Regions from separate parts of the Paenibacillus sp. NRS-1782 genome, predicted to be linked through region 1. Evidence: riboswitches for the same ligand, from Rfam matches in the RefSeq annotation. Region 1 holds a riboswitch; the other holds the start of a gene.
The links. Region 1 has a riboswitch for FMN ahead of ACIFQM_RS01425 (DMT family transporter). Riboswitches for the same ligand answer to the same signal wherever they lie in the genome.
Positions count from the first base shown of each region.

Region 2: it holds a riboswitch for FMN, as region 1 does, so the genes downstream of both, ribE (riboflavin synthase) here and ACIFQM_RS01425 (DMT family transporter) in region 1, are expected to answer to the same signal.

Region 1 is NZ_JBITPH010000004.1:104,294-111,021, reverse strand. Features, by position in the region: gene ACIFQM_RS01435 (carboxylesterase/lipase family protein) at 1-1,041, shown strand, start outside; gene ACIFQM_RS01430 (methyl-accepting chemotaxis protein) at 1,155-3,185, opposite strand; gene ACIFQM_RS01425 (DMT family transporter) at 3,424-4,374, opposite strand; FMN riboswitch at 4,547-4,691, opposite strand; gene ACIFQM_RS01420 (DUF6933 domain-containing protein) at 5,228-5,731, shown strand; gene ACIFQM_RS01415 (formate--tetrahydrofolate ligase) at 5,997-6,728, shown strand, end outside.
Region 2 is NZ_JBITPH010000051.1:137,330-144,057, reverse strand. Features, by position in the region: gene ACIFQM_RS20285 (peptidylprolyl isomerase) at 1-130, shown strand, start outside; gene ACIFQM_RS20280 (2-oxoacid:acceptor oxidoreductase family protein) at 381-1,394, shown strand; gene ACIFQM_RS20275 (thiamine pyrophosphate-dependent enzyme) at 1,394-3,682, shown strand; gene ACIFQM_RS20270 (IDEAL domain-containing protein) at 3,903-4,370, shown strand; FMN riboswitch at 4,439-4,612, shown strand; gene ribE (riboflavin synthase) at 4,945-5,610, shown strand; gene ribB (3,4-dihydroxy-2-butanone-4-phosphate synthase) at 5,639-6,331, shown strand; gene ribH (6,7-dimethyl-8-ribityllumazine synthase) at 6,378-6,728, shown strand, end outside.

The sequences.
Region 1 (6,728 bases):
TTTTTGCACCTGACTCCGCGGGGTGACGGACTGACCTCTAATGCAGGGCTGCTGGATCAGATTGCTGCGCTGGAATGGGTCAGGGACCATATTGCCGCATTTGGCGGTAACCCGGACGAGGTGACGGTGTTCGGTGAATCGGCGGGCGCCATGAGCATTGCCGCGTTGTTGGCCATGCCAGCCGCTGAGGGCCTGTTCCAGCGTGCTATTTTACAAAGCGGAGCATCGCAGGTGCTGCCGACTTCACAGGCGGAGCAAGTCACGGCTGCATATCTCCAGCAGTTGGGGGTGGACACCCTGCATCCGGAACGATTGTTTACGCTACCGACGGAAGCGCTCATGCTTGCCATGGCCAAGACGCATGAAATGATCGGCTCGGGGCTGGCGATGCTTTATCAACCCGTTGTGGATGGTGTGACCTTACCAGAAGTACCCTTATCTGCGATTGCCAAAGGATCAGCCAAGCAGGTATCCGTTCTGATCGGAACGAATTTGCACGAGGGTGCCTATTTTATTCGCAAGGAATCCCATCTGATGAACAAGTCAATGGCGAGTCAGGCCTTGGAAATGATGACGGGCATGTCAGATGTTGGCGATTTGACGGAACCTTTCCCTGTTACGATTGAGGGGCAAGCGCAGATGCTGACCGATCTGTTCTTCTGGCGGCCTGCGCTGGCTCTAGCGGTTGCACAAGCAGTGTATGCCTCGGTGTGGATGTACCGTTTTGACTGGACGCTGCCGGGACATCCTGTATTCGGACAAGCGGTTCACGGCGCGGAAATTGCGTTTGTTTTTGATAATCTGGAGCTGCTAGGCAAGCTGGGGTTGGACGTTCATCCCTCTATGCGGACACTGGCTCACGATATGCAGCAGGCATGGGTTGCTTTTGCACGTGACGGAAAGCCTGTGCTGCCGGAAGGGGAATGGACGGTATACGACAGGGAATCGCGTGCTACGACCATTTTTCATCAAGGCATCTCGGTGCAGCATGACCCGGAAGGGGAAAAACGCCGCCAGTTGACCGGACAGATGAGGATCTGAGCCAATTATTGAGATGCCATCCAATAACCTAACATACTAAAAGCCTCCGCCCGCATTTTTGTATACGGACGAAGGCTTTTTTAGGTTGAACAGGTGCAGATGTATTGAAGGAACTAAATCTTGAATCGCTTCACCAGATCTTGCAAATCCTGCGCCATATTGGACAGCTCCTGAGAGGAAGAAGCGATTTCTTCCATCGCAGCCATTTGCTCTTGAACGGCTGCGGAAGTCGTCTGTGAGCTATCCGCCGAATTGCGGGACAGGCTTGCCAGATGGGTAACAGTAGCCGAAACTTCCTCCGTACTGGCCGAAATTTGTTCAGCGGCTGCGGACACGCTTTGAATCTGTTCCACAATATGAGATGTGGAGCGCTCAATATTCGTGAAGGCACCTTCTGCATCTTGGCTAATACGCAGTCCCTCACCCACCTGGTTACGAACATTACCGTTCATCGTAGCCGTGGAACGCTGGATCAGATCCAGCATCTGTGTAATGATCTGGCTGATGGAATCCGCGCTTTCCTTGGATTGCTCCGATAGCTTGCGAACCTCGATGGCTACTACGGCGAATCCACGCCCGGCTTCGCCTGCTCTGGAGGCTTCGATTGACGCGTTCAGCGACAGCAGGTTGGTTTGCTTGGCAATGGCAGCAATCGCGCTATTCATCTGCTTCGCATCGTCAGAGAGCTGTGACAGCTCATCCATCAGGCTGGCGGTTTGCGTCACAGCTTCCAAAATACGGTCCATCTGTGTGCGTACGCTGCCGATCATTTGGCTGCCTTTGGCTACGTCATGCTCAGTCTGTCCTACCGAATCCACAATAGAGCTTGCTGATTCCGCAATAGTGCTGACGCCCTTGGCCATTTCCTCAACGGCATTGGCTGTTTGTTCGGATGCCTCTGCACTGGTGGTGGCATTTTCTGCGGATTCCATAACCGTTTCCGCTACATGCTGTACGGATTCCGTCGTTTGCTCCGTACTTTCCTTGATCATCAGGGAGGAGGACGCGAGTCGTGATGACGTCTGGTTGACCTCGGAAACCATCGTATGCAATGCATGTGTCATCTGGTCAAAATTTTGCGCAAGCTCACTGAATTCATCCTTGCCGGACAGATTGACCCGTGCGGTAAGGTTGCCGTCACGGACGATACGTGTTCCTGCTTGCAGCTTGCGCAGCGGGATCAGGAAAGAGCGAATCATGAGAAAGATGATAACAGCAGCGACCAGTATGGAAATAATAATCACAATCAGACTTTGCTTCAAAATCGGTTGGGTAGCATCACTGTAATCCTCCATATCCGATAGTGCGATAATGTTCCACCCGGTGACAGGGTCCTTGAGTGTAAAGGCCAGCATATCTCTATTCATAAATTTCATTTGTAATATGGAAGGGGTATCATTTTGAGCGGTTTTCTCTACTTCGGGAAGTCCCTCAATGGTGTCTGCCGGTTTTTTGCCTGAATTGTTAAAGGCTGCTCCAGTTCCAGATACAATTTTATGATTAGAATCGACAATAAAAAGTCCCCCGCGTTCGCCAATCTTAACAGACTGGAGGTTTTCATTCATTTTGTCCAGATTCAAACTCAACGCAATAGCTCCTTGACCATCCTCCAGCGTTCTTGATACAGCAAGCGCCAGATTTCCTGTCGTAGGGCTCACAATTGGAGCACCAACGGATACTTTACCCTTTTGCAGCATCGCATTTTTGTACCACGGTCTCTCCTTGGGATCATAATCGGTCGATTTTTTCGGCGAACGAACGTATTCTCCTTTCGTATTGCCGAGGTACGCGCCATCCAACTCGGGATGGGCTTTGACGATGACATCCAATTTTGCCTGAAGGGCCTCCTGGTTGGAAACAAGGGAATTGGATTCGATTTCAGTGGCAAACACGTCCAGGTCCTTCATAATGGGCGATACATACTGATTGACATTGCTGCGGATCAGATACAGATTCGTGTACACAGAACCAGCCACTTGCTGAGTGAGTTGCGTTGTGGCCCCCTGATACGAAAAGTATCCAATAAGAGCGCTTGGAATCAATAGCACCGCCAAAAAAGATACAATCAATTTTGTCCGCATTAAATAGAACTGTTTGAGAAACCTGCTCCACCATGGAACTGTTTGTTTTGCTTTATTAGTCATAGTTGTTACTCCTCTGTGTCTGATAATCACTACATTGTTTTATTCGACAAAAACCGATGGATTTTATAGATGTAATCTATGGGAAAAGATAAATAGCTGCTTGTTTTGTACGTTTTTTTCTAAAAATAGTTCTAAAGTATCATAATATATATAAATAATTATACATAAAAAGCCAAATCGGAGATGCAAAAGCATCTTCTCGATTTGGCTTGGGTGAGGGATAAAATGGACATTGAACCTATTCGTTTTTTTGCTGACGAGAAATCATAAAGAGTGTAATCCAGATAAGCATAAAGCCAGTCAATTGCGCTACTGTGACGATCTGCTGGAAAGCGATCCAGTTAATTACAACGCCGACCATCGGGAAGCTTAGTTCTGCCATCGTGGCATAAGATGCCTTGGTCGTACTGAGGCCCTTGTAATACAGTAACAGGCTGAGAAGACCGGGGAGCAGCGCCTGCAGTAACAGATTGATAATCACGGCTGCGCCCGCCCATGTGCCAGCAGGCATATTCCAGGGTGCATGCTCCACAGAGGTGAGAACGATCAGCAGTGGGAGAGCCGCCATGAAGCGCAGGGAGGTCACCGTCTCATATTTCATCGAACGAAGCAAGTAGCTTCCCATCACTGTCGAACCGCCCCACAGGACCGCTGCTCCTAGTGCAAGCAGGCTGCCGACGTGGACGAAATCATGAACATGTCCAAAAGGGAGCGACCAGCCGAAAGTAAGCAGATACGTCCCCAACAGAGCGACGACAATTAATATTCCAAAATTACGCGGCAGCATTTCCTTCAATATAACGCGGGCCAGAATAATAGCGACTAACGGCTGAAGCTTTTGGAGCAGCAGTACAGCGTTAAGATCACCGTTGCTAAGTGCCATCGTGAAAATCACACTGGCCAGAGCAGAACCGCCCCACGAGACGAACAAGATAGCCAAAATCTGACGAAGCCGTACCGCCTTAAGCTCCTCGCGATGCTTCCATAGCACTGGTGCCAGGGCGATAAAGAGCAGCACATGCTCCATCAGCACAATTTGTGTAGAGGTAAATGATTTAAGCAAAATAATGCGAAATAGCGGGTCCGCGCCCCACAAGGCTGCTCCAATCGCGACTAGCCAAAAACCGCTTTTCATGTGGGAGCTACGATCAAAACCTTTGGATGTTAGTACAGTTGATGATTGACTCATACTCAATTAGCTCCTTGCGAATACAGGACCGGTGGCACAAAAACCCCCGTCCATGGCGATAAGCCATGCAAGACGGGGGTTGATCAAATAAACTTGCCGCTTTATGCAAGTTAAATGAAGTTGCTGCATAACCAATAACACAGCATTCATTCACTTTGCGGCATGTTCATGCTTCGATCTTCTTCCATCCGGACTTTACCGTCGGCTTTGGCATCTCACCAAATCAGTCCGTATCTTGTTGCCAGATACAGAGTCGCGGGCTTAGCTCCATGAGCCATACCGCCGGTTGGGAATCACACCCTACCCCGAAGATCCTTATTCCGTTTTTTAATTTCTCCTATAGGATATACCTGTTTTAGAATGAAGTCCAGTGAAAAATATGTGTACATCGAGCAGTGGTTTTCATTTATTTCTTGAAAGCGTTTTACAAAATGACATATTACAAGGTAATAACTTTGTACTCGATGCGGTGGATGGCCGCATAAGCTACGAGCATTCCCAGCACGGCAAAGCCGATCTGCACAAGCGCAAAGGAAGCTTCTAATCAGCTCAATTGCTTCGCTTGTCTTCTGATGAATCCTGGATAGCAGCTTTGCATGTTCTTCTGGCAAAATATGCGGATCGGCATCCAGCATCTCGGCAACCTTCACTGAAGTAGATTTTTTTCTCCATACCCAGCATAAGCTGTAATCAAATTACTGGAAATTCGCCACCTTCCTATATTATACTGAAAGAGTTTACAATCCGATATATGGAATACAGTGTTATGATATCCGGGACATGCCTTATACGAAAGCTTGGACATGATCGAAACATGAGCTACGGCACAGGACCGTCATAAAGGAGAGCAACGATGTTTGTCATACGAGGAACACAAAAACTGCTGAAGGAATGGGATGTCGAACCACTACAGGTTGATATTTATCCGCCTTTGAATAGTTGGCATGCCAACTTGTTTTTGCTTAATCGAAGAAAAAATATTGTGTTTATGCATGATGCATCCCGCTTGAGTGTCACACTGTTCGGAATCAAAAAGGCGCAGTACAAAAATCTACCAACTCTTTTTGTCCAAGCCTTGAAGGAGCTCATGCTCAGTGAGGGTTTTGATGAACAAATTGTAGAGGCGTACACACAGGAAGGCGCACAGATGCTGGCTACTACGACGAACAGCTATAGTGTGATGGTAGCCTTGGATGAGATTATTTTTGTCATGAAGGAACTGGATATGGAGCATGGATGCGAGTTGGAAAAAAACCAATGCAATAACCGGATTGTGTTAAAAACGGTTCAATACCAGTATCCGGTCGATGCTTTTAAAGAAGCTTTGGAAAAGCATTATAAACTAGAGAATGTTTAAGGGAATCTACTGTTTTTTTATAATCGCTTACATATTAATGATCTGTTATCCCAGGGCTATGGTCCTGTGACGATGAAATCCTAAGCTGTGAGTATCCACCAAAGTCCATCTGGGCGGGGGATGCTTTTTTTTTTACAACTCACAGGAAAGCAAAGCTTGCGATGAAATGAATCACAGCGCAAAAAGCGTTACACTTTGGTAAAATAAAACGATACAGTGTTTGACACCATCGGTCAGACTTAAAAACAGGGGGTACATAACGAGCATGAAACGAATTATTGAGGTAGCCAAGGAAGCAGGAATCGAAGAAGAGCATTTGGAGACGTATGGAAAATATAAAGCGAAGCTGAATCCGTCTCTGTGGGAGCAGGTGAAGGACTATCCGAATGGAAAGCTGGTGCTGGTCACAGCAATGAATCCGACTCCTGCGGGAGAAGGCAAAACGCTAACCACCATTGGACTGTCGCAGGCGCTGAATGCGCTGGGGCACAAGACCATAGCTGCGCTGCGAGAGCCGTCACTTGGCCCCTGCTTTGGCATGAAAGGAGGAGCAACCGGGGGAGGAAAAGCCCAGATCGTTCCGGCCGAGGATATTAATCTGCATTTTACGGGTGATATTCACGCGATTTCGGCTGCGCATAATTTGCTGGCAGCGATGATTGACAATCATTTGTTTCATGGCAATGCTTTGCGCTTGAAGCCGGAACGAATCATGTGGAAACGAGCTGTAGATATGAATGACCGGAGTTTGCGAAGTATAGTAACCGGATTGGGAACAGGTAATGGAGCAGTGAGAGAGAGCGGATTTCTGATTACCTCAGCCTCGGAAGTGATGGCGGTATTGTGCCTGAGCGAGAATATCAACGATCTCAAAGTGCGCTTGGGTCGAATGGTCATCGGATATAATGAAGCGGGCGAAACGGTAACGGCGGAGGATTTGCAAGCAGTAGAAGGCATGGCTGTGCTGCTTCGGGAAGCGTTAAAGCCGAATCTGGTG
Region 2 (6,728 bases), on a different contig from region 1:
CTGCTACGCTCCACAGCCGCATTTGGATGGAGTACATACTGTGTTTGGTCAAGTGACCAAAGGTATGGAATTCATTGATGCTGTAAAACAAGGCGACAAAATGAAAGAGGTTAAAGTATTTGACGCGTAATATACCGTTAAATGCATGATCTTTTTGTATAACGTTACACCTAAGCCGTTCTGTCTTTGGACAGGGCGGCTTTTTGTTGTCTTTTGTTTGTCGGTTTGCTGTTTTATAGCAATCACACAGGTATTAAAGTGAATAATATCACATTCGAAAAGTAAGCGTTGTGATAGCCTTTTCATTAGAATGCATCTTCCATTTTTGGATATGAGATTTTCAAGCACAGTAAGGGTTGAAAAGAAGGGGGCTTATCACATTGTCTATTTTAACGCGTACAAATCGACTCGGATTTTTTGAAATCCGGCTGGAATCTATTGGTGGACTCGGTGCTAATCTGGCTGGTAAAATGCTGGCCGAAACGGGCGTGCTTGGTCTGGGGCTTAATGCTTCCAATTTTTCGTCCTATGGTTCTGAAAAGAAGGGGTCCCCGGTCAAAAGCTTTGTACGGTTCTGTGATCCGGGGGTAGATATCCGTGATCACAGTCCGATCGAGCAACCGCATGTGGTAGGCATTTTTCATGAAACATTGTACAAAACGGTCAATGTCATCAGCGGGCTTCCAGCGGATGGGATCGTTGTGGTCAATTCCACGCGTCCGGCAGAGGAAATACGGGCTGATTTGGGAATGGTATCCGGCACGCTGGCGGTAGTGGATGCGATGGGCATCGCACTGGAGGAGCGGACCAAGCTGAACACGTCCATGTTGGGTGCGCTGTTCCGAGTCTGTGATTTTTTAGATCCGGAGGCGATGAGATCGGTTATTCGCAGTACCTTTGAGAAGAAAAATCCGCAGCTGGTGGAGCCCAATTTGCGTACGTTTAACCGGGGCTTTGAGGAAATGGAGCTGCACGTATATCCAGTTACAAACGATGCCCAGGATCACATTTTTGAACGGCCACAGCCTTTGCTGGGCAATGAAACACAACCCTCGGGAGGTGTTATTGCCACACAGGGAAACAGCATGACGAGAGATGTCAGCGGTTCACGTCAGGGCTTTGTGCCTGAATATGAAGCTGATAAATGTACGCATTGTGCCAAGTGTGATTCCATTTGCCCGGATTACTGCTTTGTATGGGAAGAGCAGGCGGACAAACGGGGAAGAATACTGCCATTTTTGCAAGGCATTGATTACCAGTATTGCAAAGGATGCTTGAAATGCGTAGATATTTGCCCGTCGGGGGCATTAAGCTCGCGCCGTGAGCAATGGGGATGGGCCGAGCAGCATCGGGTTGCGCATTCGTTTCCGGTATATGAAGGAGGTCGTGTGTAATGGCGAAACTGGAGGAGGAGCTCAAGCAGACAGGCGCCGCACAGGTGACAACGTTCGAATCCGGCAATGAAATGGCGGCGACGGCGGCTGCGCAGATCAATTATCATATGATGGGATATTTTCCGATCACACCCTCGACTGAAGTGGCGCAATATCTGGATCAGATGAGAACGAGAGGTCAGCATGACATTAAGCTGGTCGCAGCAGACGGTGAGCACGGTTCGGCAGGGATATGCTATGGTGCTGCGGCAGCAGGAGCGAGGGTTGTGAACGCAACAAGTTCGCAGGGCTTTCTGTATATGCTGGAGCAGCTGCCTGTGCAGTCCGGCACTCGTTTTCCTATGGTTATGAATCTGGTGACCCGGGCTATCAGCGGCCCGCTGGATATCCGTGGGGATCACTCAGACTTGTATTATGGTTTGAATACGGGCTGGGTGATTTTGACCGCAAGCACGCCGCAGGCTGTGTATGATATGAACATCATGGCGCTGAAAATCGCAGAGCACAGTGATGTTCGGCTGCCTGTGATGGTCGCTTATGACGGTTTTTACACGTCCCATCAGAAGCGTAAGGTGCAATATTTTGCCGATGCCGAAACCGTGCGCGGTTTTGTGGGGCCGAACCCGAATCTGAATTATCCGAATATTTCCGATTTTGACCATCCGGTTACTGTCGGGGCGCATATGAACGGCGATGACCTGACGAATAATCATGCTCAGTTATCTGAGGCGTTAAAGCTGTCAGAAGGAGTATATGAGCAGGTTGCCGCAGAATATGCCGCATTATCCGGGCGGGAATATCCGATTTTGGATCTCTATCATATGGAGGATGCCGAGGTTGCAGTATTCCTGCTGAATTCGGCGGCTGAATCGGCTAAGGACGTAGCCGATCAGCTCCGCGCGCGCGGCATTAAGGCCGGTGTGATTCGTCCGAATATCATTCGGCCGTTTCCGGCCGCGCAGCTGCGCGAGGCATTGCGCCATGTCAAGGCGCTGCTGGTGGGTGAACGTGCGGATTCGTACGGCGCCGATGGCGGTAATTTGACGCACGAAATCAAGGCGGCCTTGCAGGAGGACCCGCTGAACCGGACGCTTGTATTGTGCCGCATTTTTGGCTTGGGCGGCAAGGATTTTTATGCGGAAGACGCTGAGGCGTTCTTCCAGCTTGCGATTGAGGCGGCGGAAGCCGGACGGACCGAGAAGCCTTTTGCTTATTATGGGCTTAATCCGGGGTCCCCGGACAAGGTCATGCCGCAGGTTATGCAGCCGCCACGGGGAGATGCGTACCGTACGGGTCTGATTCAGGTTACGCCGGATGAGGCGACCGGGAAGCTCAAGGTCAAGGTGCCGCCGCTGCGTTCGCTGACGACCAAACCACGCCGTCTCACGCCGGGTCATGGGGCGTGTCCGGGCTGTGGAGCGCTGTCTGCGTTGGAGCTGTTTTTCAAAGGCATCGAGGGCGATATCGTCGTGTTGTTCCAGACAGGCTGCGTATACGTGGTCACGACTGGTTATCCGTATACATCACACAAGCAACCGATGATTCATAATCTTTTTCAAAATGGGGCTGCTACGCTCTCTGGAGCGCTGGAGGCTTACATGGAGATGAAGCGCCGTAATGAGATTGAGATGGCAGATGATCCGACCTTTATTATGATCAGTGGTGACGGCGGGATGGATATTGGCATGGGTTCGGCTGTCGGGGCTGCTCTGCGCAACCATAAGCTGATTATGCTGGAATATGATAACGAGGGGTACATGAATACAGGCTCGCAGCAATCGTACTCGACTCCGGTAGGCCACATGACGAGCACATCAGGTGTAGGGAAGATGCAAAAAGGGAAGCAGGGTCACCACAAGGATACGGTGCAAATTATGGCAGCCTGCAACATTCCATATGCCTTCACCGCAGCCGAAAGCCATCCGCAGGATATGCTGCGCAAAGCGGCCAAGGCACAATGGTATGCGAATAACGTGGGGACGGCTTATGGTAAAATCCTGTGCGCCTGTCCGCTGAACTGGAAATCCGAGGATAGACTGGGTACCAGTATTGTGGGTGCCGCTGTGGAATCTTGCTTCTTCCCGCTGTACGAAATTGAGCAAGGCAGTACGACGATTACGTACAATCCGGAGGACAAGGGAAAACGGATTCCAGCCGCGGAATGGCTCAAATTAATGGGCAAAACGAAACATCTTCTCAAGGAGGAAGCCACGCTGGCTACTTTTGAGCAGGAGATTGAGCGTCGCTGGAGTATCCTAAAAAAGAAACATGAAATTTCGGAGCTATAATCCATTTTTTTGTATAATAAGCTTTCAGCATTGTTATAAGATGTTTCCATACTGGTTCGATCAAGATTCTTTGCGCTTGTTGCGCGAAGAATCTTTTTTGTCGTTTATGGGATGAAGCATAAAAAATCAGGTAATGATTTCCGATATAGGAGTGGAGGCCTACGTGAAACATGTTGAATTAGAGCTTTTTCTGAATTTTAAGATGCAATGAGGTGCAGGTATGATTAAGCTGAATACAGCTGAGATAATCGAAATTATAAAGAAGCAAATTCCCAAGGTCATGAATATCACGCCAGTGGAGCTGAAATTTACGGATGACTTTGGACGGACATCGCTGGCAGCGACGGATCACAAATTCACGCTGACGAACCAGCATTATTCTGCCAAGGTGATGGATTGTGTACTGGAGACGCAGGTGCGCCCCATTTTAATGTGCGAAATTATTTATTTTCTGAAATGTGAGTTTATCGACGGGCATGTTGATGTACGACTGGATTACGATATATGCGCGGAGGGTGGTCCTAGACCAACCGCTTCAGCGGTCATTACGTTCGATCATGCTACGCAGCTCGGGGTCGAAGAACTGGCCGATCTGATTGATCTGGCGCTTCACATGAATGATAAAACATGGTTTGAAGAGCTTTCCAGCCAATATGTTAAAACAAAAACAGAAGCGTCCATTAGATAACTTGCTTTTTTTAGAAGTCGGTGCTAATATACGAAACAAGTTTAATGCTAATTTAATTGAATAAGAGCAAGATCCTTCGGGGCGGGGTGCAATTCCCCACCGGCGGTGATGACGTGTCTGTAAATCGCTTCTGCGATGAACAGTGCGACTTAGTCCGTGACCCGGATGCTGAGCGATCAGCAGAAGGTGGACCTGGTGCAATTCCGGGACCGACAGTATAGTCTGGATGGGAGAAGGATACGAAGCGCATGTGCATGACGTGACATGTGCCGATTTTTAGCATACGTAATGGTACGTACGGCTTATTTCGTTGCAGATGGCATACGGAAGATTGCTTGTTCATCAAGCTTTTTTCGGAGGCTCTTCTGAGCGTATTTGGTTGTATGCTCATTCATGCTTTCTATTGGCAAACTTATCATTCATGTGGTCTCAAGATGTATATGGACTGCGCCTGTATAATACAAATTCGACTCTCATCACCCCCATGACGGATATGTTCCGGACTGGGGGTTTTTTGCGCTTACGCCTGTTGAATCAGGGATAAACTGAACTTTAGATGGAAAGGAGTGAAGGCATGTTTACCGGACTGGTTGAGGAAGTGGGACGAATTCAGCAGATTTCCAGAAGCGGAGAAGCGATGGTGCTGGGCATTACGGGTTCTGTGGTATTGGGCGATTTGAAAATAGGAGACAGTGTTTCCGTGAATGGTGTTTGCCTGACCGCAACACAGGTGGGTACTAAGGATTTTAAGGTAGATGTAATGCCGCAAACCTTTCGCAGCAGCAATCTGAAAGAATTGAAATCCGGTAGCCGGGTCAATCTGGAGCGGGCTATGGCGGCGAATGGCAGGTTCGGAGGGCATATCGTACAGGGACATGTGGATGGAACGGGCACGATTCGTCGGGTGACATCAGACCAGAATGCGGTTGTGTACGAAGTTACACCTACAGATCAGGCAATATTCAAATATATTCTTCTCAAAGGCTCGATTACACTTGACGGTATCAGCCTGACGGTTGCCCAGCGGACGGGAGATACCTTTGCCGTATCTATCATCCCCCATACCTTATCCGAGACGGCCTTGCATGCCAAACGTGAGGGAGACACCGTCAATATTGAATGCGACATTTTAGGTAAGTATGTGGAGCAGCTTTTGAACTACGGGAAATCATCGGTGACGGAGGGACTGGAAAAAGCTCCTATGAGTCTGGATTATTTGGCGAAGCACGGCTTTGCCTGATGCCACAAGAAATAAGGAGGAAAGCGTAATGGAAAGCGGGAGCAGAGAGAGCCATTCAAATATAGCGGCTGACGTAGTGGAATATGGTGTGCTGGAGCAGGAAGTGGAAATTCGTCTGGATTCCATTGAAGAAGCGCTGGAGGATTTAAAGAACGGTAAAGTCGTGATCGTGGTGGATGATGAGCAACGGGAAAACGAAGGCGATTTTATCGCTCTGGCTGAAAAGGCGTCCCCCGAGGTCATAAATTTCATGATTACCGAAGGCCGCGGGTTGGTCTGTGTGCCGATTACAGGGCAAAGAGCCAAGGCACTGGGATTACAGCCGATGGTGGAGAAGAATACAGATTTCCACAGCACAGCCTTTACCGTGTCGGTGGATCATAGAGAGACGACAACGGGGATTTCAGCAGCCGAGCGTTCATTGACCGTGCGTGCGCTGACCGACGAGATAGCCACAGGGAGCGATTTTCGCAAGCCCGGTCACATGTTTCCGCTGATCGCTCACGATGGGGGTGTTTTGCAGCGTGCGGGTCATACTGAGGCGGCTGTTGATCTGGCCCGGCTTTGCGGCTCCAAACCCGCCGGGGTCATTTGCGAAATTATAAAGGAAGATGGGTCCATGGCTCGGGTGCCTGATTTGGTAGTGATCGCCAAGCGTCATCATTTGAAGCTGATCAGTATTCAGGCTTTAATTGATTATCGTCGTCGTTTGTCATTGTAGGTTCAGTTTTGTCACTCATTATTTTAAAAAAGAGAGGTTGATTTATATGGCACGTTTTCTGGAAGGTAATCTCGTATCGGATGGTTTGAAGTATGGTATTGTAGTGGGTCGGTTTAATGAGTTTATTACAAGTAAGCTGTTAAGCGGGGCAATCGACGCACTTCAGCGGCATGGAGCAGAGGAAGATGAGATTGATGTGGCCTGGGTACCAGGCGCTTTTGAAATTTCACTGATTGCTCAAAAAATGGCTGCAAGCGGTAAATACGATGCTGTGATTACGCTGGGTACGGTGATCCGTGGTTCTACCTCGCATTATGATATCGTCTGCAATGAAGTGGCCAAGGGTGTGGCGGCAAGCAGTCTGAAAACAGGTGTGCCTGTTATTTTCGGTGTAGTG